One region of the Bittarella massiliensis (ex Durand et al. 2017) genome, then DNA from elsewhere that is predicted to be linked to it. Evidence: riboswitches for the same ligand, from Rfam matches in the RefSeq annotation. Region 1 holds a riboswitch; the other holds the start of a gene.
What was found. Region 1 has a riboswitch for lysine ahead of asd (aspartate-semialdehyde dehydrogenase). Riboswitches for the same ligand answer to the same signal wherever they lie in the genome.

Region 1 (3,402 bases):
CTTCCCTGCGGTTGCCCGGGCAGTCAGTCGCGGGCCATCGCCCCCAAGGAGTCGGTGCGGGAGGAGACAGCCACCTGCGGCAGTGAACTCTCCCAGTGGCCGGTGCAGATCAAACTGGCCCCGGTGGGCGCCCCCTATTTTGACGGGGCGGACCTGCTGATTGCAGCCGACTGTACCGCCTATGCCTACGGCGATTTCCACCGGCGCTTTATCCGGGGAAAGATCACCCTCATCGGTTGCCCCAAACTGGACGAGGGGGACTACGCGGAAAAGCTCACCGAGATTTTGGCCCGAAACAACATCCACAGCCTTCAGGTGGTGCGGATGGAGGTCCCCTGCTGCGGCGGGATAGAGCAGGCGGTCAGACGGGCGCTGAAGGGCTGCGGCAAGGAGATCCCCTGCTGGGTGACGGTGATTTCCACCGAGGGAGAGGTGCTGGCCGAGCACCGCTGCTGATGCCTTTCTCCAACAGAAAGAGTGCGGTCCCCCACAGGCGGGGGACCGCATTCTTTTGCGTTGATGCGAGAGGGTCAGAGGATGAACATGGCGTCGCCAAAACTGTAAAAGCGGTATTTTTCCTCCACTGCCACCTGGTAGGCGTGCAGTACATTCTCCCGCCCGGCGAGGGCGCTCACCAGCATGATGAGGGTGCTTTCGGGCAGGTGGAAGTTGGTGATGAGCCCGTCGATGACCCCGAACTGATAGCCGGGGTAGATGAAGATGTCGGTGTCGTCGGAAAAGGCCATCAGTCTGCCGTTTTTCTGGTAGCAGGACTCGAGGGTGCGGGTGCTGGTGGTCCCCACCGAAATGACCCGGTGCCCTTCCGCCTTGCAGCGCTCGATGATGTCGACGGTCTCCTGGGGGATGACGTAGTGCTCGGTGTGCATCTTGTGCTCGAGCACATTCTCCTCCTTCACCGGGCGAAAGGTGCCCAGCCCCACATGGAGGGTGACCGAGGCGATGATGACCCCCTTGTCACGGAGGGTCTGCAGCAGCTCGTCGGTGAAGTGGAGGCCGGCGGTGGGGGCGGCGGCAGAGCCCCGCTCCCTGGCGTAGACGGTCTGGTAGCGCTCGCTGTCCTCAAGCTCCTCGTGGATGTAGTGGGGCAGCGGCATCTGGCCGATTTGGTCGAGGAGGTTGTAGAAGTCCTCGCCCTTGCAGTCAAAGGAGATGACCCGGTTGCCGTCGTCCCGCACCTCGGTGATCTCGCCGGTGAGCAGCCCTTCGCCAAAGGTGAGGCGGACGCCGGTCTTCAGCTTGCGGCCGGGTTTGACCAGGCACTCCCAGCGGGTGACGGGGCCCAACTGTTTGAGCAGCAGCACCTCGCCCTTGGCCCCGGTGTCGGACTTCTGGCCGTAGAGACGGGCGGGCAGGACCCGGGAGTCGTTGACCACCAGTACGTCGCCGGGCTCGAGCAGCTCGACGATGTCGTAAAAGTGGCGGTGGGTGATCGCGCCGGTGCGGCGGTCAAGCTGCATGAGCCGGGAGTGGTCCCGGGGATAGATGGGGGTTTGGGCAATGCGCTCTTCGGGCAGGTCATAATAAAAATCGCTTTTTCGCAGCATGGCAAGTCCAGTCCTTTGCTTTTCAAATTGACAGATACGGGTGCGGGTGTTATGATAGGGGCAACTGAATATAGATAAAGATAGAGGTGCGGTTTTGATCAGTACCGCCGGCTAGGCGCCAAGCCGCAAACGCCGGTGGGAAAGGCAACGCCGCCGAAGGGGACGCCTTTGGCATAGGGGCCCCTGGGCGCAGGCCTGAACAAGGCTGCGACTGTCATCATGTGACATGGTGGAGAGCTATCGGATCTGGCTCTGTGTGCCTGCAAAGACGCGGCCGCAGAAGCTCCATACCTTTCTATTATATTGCATGCTATGCCGGTTTTCAACCGGTTTTTTCTTTTTCTGTAGGAAGGGATCGAGAAGGCACAAGGAGAAGGAGGAAATTGTGATGAGAGAATTTCAAGTGGGCGTTGTCGGCGCGACAGGGATGGTCGGCCAGCGCTTTATCACCCTGTTGGAGGGGCACCCCTGGTTTCACCTAAAGGTGCTGGCGGCCTCTGCCCGCTCGGCGGGAAAGACCTATGAAGAGGCGGTGGGCAGCCGCTGGGCCATGAGCGCCCCCATGCCCGAGTCGGTCAAGTCGATGCGGGTGCTCGACGCCGAAAAGGACATCGACGAGATCACCCACCAGGTGGACTTTGTCTTCTGCGCCGTCAACATGAAAAAAGATGAGATCAAGGCCCTGGAAGAAGCCTATGCCAAGCGGGAGTGCCCGGTCATCTCCAACAACTCGGCCCACCGCGGGGTGGCCGACGTGCCGATGATCGTGCCGGAAATCAATCCCGAGCACGCCGCTGTCATCGAGGCGCAGCGGGCCCGCCTGGGCACCAAGCGGGGCTTTGTGGCGGTCAAGTCCAACTGCTCGCTGCAGAGCTATGTGCCCGCCATCCACCCCCTGATGGACTTTGGGGTCACCAAGGTGCTGGCCTGCACCTATCAGGCCATCTCCGGCGCGGGCAAGACCTTTGAGACCTTCCCCGACATTGTGGACAACGTGATCCCCTTTATCGGTGGCGAGGAGGAGAAGAGCGAGCAGGAGCCCCTGAAGATTTGGGGCAAGATCGAGGGCGGCGAGATCGTCAACGCCGAGGGGCCCTCCATCACCACCCAGTGCCTGCGGGTGCCGGTGTCCGATGGACACACCGCCGCGGTCTTTGTCTCCTTTGCCAAAAAGCCCACCGTCGAGGAGATCAAGGCGCGCTGGGCGGCCTTTGCCGGGGAGCCGCAGGAGCTGGACCTCCCCTCCGCCCCCAAGCAGTTCCTCCACTATTTTGAAGAGAGCGACCGCCCCCAGGCCAAGTTGGACCGCAACCTGGAAAACGGGATGGCGGTCTCCATCGGCCGCCTGCGGGAGGACACCCAGTACGACTACAAATTTGTCTGCCTCTCCCACAACACCCTGCGTGGGGCCGCTGGCGGCGCGGTGCTGATGGCGGAGCTGTTGGCCGCCAAGGGCTATTTGGACTGATTGGCAAAGCCGCAGAGGCGCGGCCTTTGCGCTTTTTGACTGGGAGGAGTGTCACCGATGAAGAAAACTGTATTTACCGGCGCCGGTGTGGCCATTGTGACCCCATTTTTAGAGGACGGCCAGGTCAACTACCCCAAACTGGGGGAGCTCATTGACTGGCAGATCGAGAGCGGCACCGACTGCATCGTCACCTGCGGGACCACCGGCGAATCCGCCGCCATGAGCCACGAGGAGCACATGGACGTGGTGCGCTACACCGTAAAAAAGGTGGCCGGCCGGGTGCCGGTGGTGGCCGGTGCGGGCAGCAACGACACCGCTGTGGCGGTGGAGCTGTCCAAACTCAGCAAAGAGGCGGGGGCCGACGCCCTG
Region 2 (3,402 bases), on a different contig from region 1:
TCCCGGGCGCCGGCGGGGGCGGCGGCCCGGCACTCCTCGTTGGTGCCCACGGCCTTGATGATCCCGTCTTCGATGCAGACGGCCTGGGCGAATCTCTCCCGCTCCAGATAAACTTTTCCGTTGACGATGACGCAGCTGTCCATGTTACGCTTCCTCCTTGTTGTCGGTGGCTTGGGCCTCGGCTTCCGCCCGCTGGGCGGCCAGCACGGCCTCGCGGCTCTTTTTAAACACCAGCTCGTAGAGCAGCAGCCCCACGGCGGGCACAGACAGGCCGATGATGGAGGTGACCGGGGATTCCACCAGGGTGTTGATGAGCAGGCCGATGGTGATGAGAATGACCAGCACCACCATCACCGGGTAGCCCCACACCTTGTAGGGGCGCTCCAGATCGGGGTATTTTTTGCGCAGCCGGATGACCGCGTAGAAGGTCATGGTGTTGAAGAACATCCCGCAGAAGGCCACCAGGCTGGTGAGCTGGCTGAGGTTTTGCATGCACACCAGGACGATGGAGACCACCCCGGAGAGGACGATGGCGAAGACCGGGGTCTTGTATTTGGGGTGCAGCTTGGCCGCGCTCTTGAAGAAGGCGCCGTCGCGGGCCATGGCGTAGTAGGTGCGGGGGAAGACCATGACGCAGCCGTTGAGGGCGCTGAAGATGGCCACGATCATGGTGGAGCCGACGATGATCTTGCCGGCGCTGCCGAAGAGGGTGTTGGCCGCCGCGGTGCCCAGGAAGAGGTCGCCGCTGGCGAGCATGGCGGTGATGGTCTCATAGGGCAGGGTGCGGTAGATGGCGAAGTTGAAGAGGACATAGATGAGCATCACCCCGACGATGGAGAGGATGATGGCCAGGGGCAGGTTGCGCTTGGGGTTTTTGATCTCCTCGCTGATGGTGTTCAGGTTGGTCCAGCCCTCGTAGGCCCAGAGGGTGGCCACCACCCCGAAGGCCACCATCCCGCAGATTTTAAAGAGGGAGGGGGTCCCGGCGATGGCCGGGTCGGGCACCAGCGAGAGGTTGGGGGTCTGCTGGCCCATGAAGATGCCGCAGACGATGATGAGGACGATGGGCAGCAGCTTGAGGACCATGAAGAAGTTTTGGATCCGGCTGCCCAGCTTGATGCCGAAGAGGTTGATGGCGCTGAGGAGCACGATCATCCCGATGGCGATGGCCTTGCAGGCCAGGGGGGAGAGGGGGACCAGGCTGGCGATGGCCTCGGGAAAGGCCACGGCCAGGGCGGCGATGGAGCCCGAGGAGCCGAGGATAAAGTTGGAGAACCCGCTCATAAAGGCCACCCGCTCGCCGTAGGCCTCCCGCAGGTAGACGTAGCCGCCGCCGGCCTTGGGCATCATGGCCCCCAGCTCGGCATAGCAGATGCCGGAGAAGAGGACCACCAGCCCGCCCAGGGCCCAGACCAGCAGGGCCAGCCCCATGCTCATGCCGCTGCGCTGGAGCACGATGCTGCCCAGGTAGAAGATGCCCGAGCCGATCATGATTCCCCCTAGCACCGACACGCCGCCGAAGAGGCCGACCTCCCGCTTGAGCTCGGTCTTTTCAGAGGCCAGCGCCTGGGCCTTGTTGGTGTTTGGTGTTTGGTTCATCTGTGTAACTCCTTTCGGTGTCGTCCCGCCCGCCGGGGCGGGCAAAAAGAAAAAGTTGCACCCCATCAGTGCAACTTTCAAACGAGCAAAGTTATCACCGATAGCGCCTCTGTTAAAAAACAGGAGTCAGGGAGATCTTCTCCCCCTGCCCAACGGCGGGGCGCACCCGCCCAGCCGTTTCGGCGGTTTGGCCTTTTGCCGGGTTCCCAGGGTGTCCCCTCCCGCCGGCTACTCATCCGCACCGCGCCTCTATCAACTTTGTCCTCAGGATACCACACCGGGCCGGACTTGTCCACCGTCTCTTTACAATTTGTTATGACTTTTTTCACAATTCGACACCCGGGGGGAGCGGGGAAAATGAGACCTTTTTCGTTGACAAACCGGGCCCCGGCCGATACACTAAAACAGAAGAGAGAGAAGGGCGGCATCCCTGCCCGCCCCGACGATGAGGAGGAGTTCTCTATGAACGGCTACTACACCCCCCCGACCCAGTCCTACGGCACCACCAGCTGCCCCCAGTGCCGCAACCGGATCCCCGCCGGCAGCCCGGTCTGCCCCTGCTGCGGCTGCCCGGTGGCAGCGGTGCGGGAGCGAAAGTACAAAAACCTGCGCAACACCATCATCGCCGTGGCCTCGGTGGCGGTGGCGGCGGTGCTGGTGGTGTTTTTGTGCTATGGGGCGGTGATCGCGGCGGTCTTTCGCACCGCCCGCAACTACGGTGACGGCGGCTATGGGAACGGCTACCACCACTACCAGGGGGGCTGGGACGACGGCGATACCTACGACTACGGCGACGAGGGCGACGGCGGGAGCTACTTTGACCAGCAGGCCCCCAGCGGCTGGAACAGCGGCGACCACCAAAACCGCCGGACCCCCGACGCCACCCACTACGCGGTGGGGCAGACCGCCAGCTGGGAGGAGATGGAGTTCACCGTCACCGGGGTGCGCGACGGCAGCGAGTACGGCCTGGCCCCCGACGAGGACGACGAGTACCTGGTGGTGCAAATAAAGATCACCAACCACTCGGGAGAGGACCGGCTGCTCTGGCGGCCCGACTTCATCCTGCAGGGGGGCGACGACCTCTTCGAGTTCTCCGAGGACGACGACGCCTACATCACCGACAGCCAGGGCAACCGCCAGGAGCTCTTTACCACCCAGACTTTAGCCGCCGGGCGGACCATCGAGACCACCCTCTGCTACGAGGTGCCCAAGGGCTCGCAGAACCTGGAGCTGACCTACGACAACGACGACTACCTCTACAATCCGCAGCTGCGCTTCGATTTGGGCAGATAGGGGGGAGAGACAGTGCAGAAAGACGGCATCCTCTTTGACTTGGACGGCACCCTCTGGGACGCGGCGGCCCGGGTGGTGGAGTCCTGGAACCTGACCCTGCGGCACTTCCCCGAGGTGGGCCCCATCACCGAGGCCCAGATGAAGGGGGTCATGGGCAAGACCCTGCCCAAGATCGGCGAGGCCCTCTTCACCGGCGTGCCGGTGGCGCGGGCCCACGAGATCGTGGCCCGCTGCTGCGACGAGGAGAACGCCTACCTCGAGCGGACCGGCGGCACCCTCTACCCCGGGCTGGAGGAGACCCTGGCCACCCTCTCGGCCCGCTGGCCGCTCTACGTGGTCTCCAACTGCCAGGAGGGGTATATCGAGGCCTTCTACGCCGCCCACGGGCTGGGGCACTACTTTGCCGGCAGCGAGAACGCCGGCCACACCGGGCTGCCCAAGTGGGACAACATCTCCCTGGTGGCCCGGCGGGAGGGGCTCTCCCGGGTGCTCTACGTGGGGGACACGGAG

Region 2: linked by a shared signal. The riboswitch ahead of GT748_RS03705 (APC family permease) and the one ahead of asd (aspartate-semialdehyde dehydrogenase) in region 1 are both predicted to bind lysine.

Annotation. Positions count from the first base shown of each region.
Region 1 is NZ_WWVY01000005.1:11,780-15,181, forward strand. Features, by position in the region: gene GT748_RS07115 (4Fe-4S dicluster domain-containing protein) at 1-456, shown strand, start outside; gene queA (tRNA preQ1(34) S-adenosylmethionine ribosyltransferase-isomerase QueA) at 531-1,562, opposite strand; lysine riboswitch at 1,639-1,813, shown strand; gene asd (aspartate-semialdehyde dehydrogenase) at 1,954-3,033, shown strand; gene dapA (4-hydroxy-tetrahydrodipicolinate synthase) at 3,091-3,402, shown strand, end outside.
Region 2 is NZ_WWVY01000002.1:562,351-565,752, reverse strand. Features, by position in the region: gene GT748_RS03710 (amidohydrolase) at 1-143, opposite strand, end outside; gene GT748_RS03705 (APC family permease) at 145-1,599, opposite strand; lysine riboswitch at 1,693-1,859, opposite strand; gene GT748_RS03700 (DUF4352 domain-containing protein) at 1,957-2,892, shown strand; gene GT748_RS03695 (HAD family hydrolase) at 2,905-3,402, shown strand, end outside.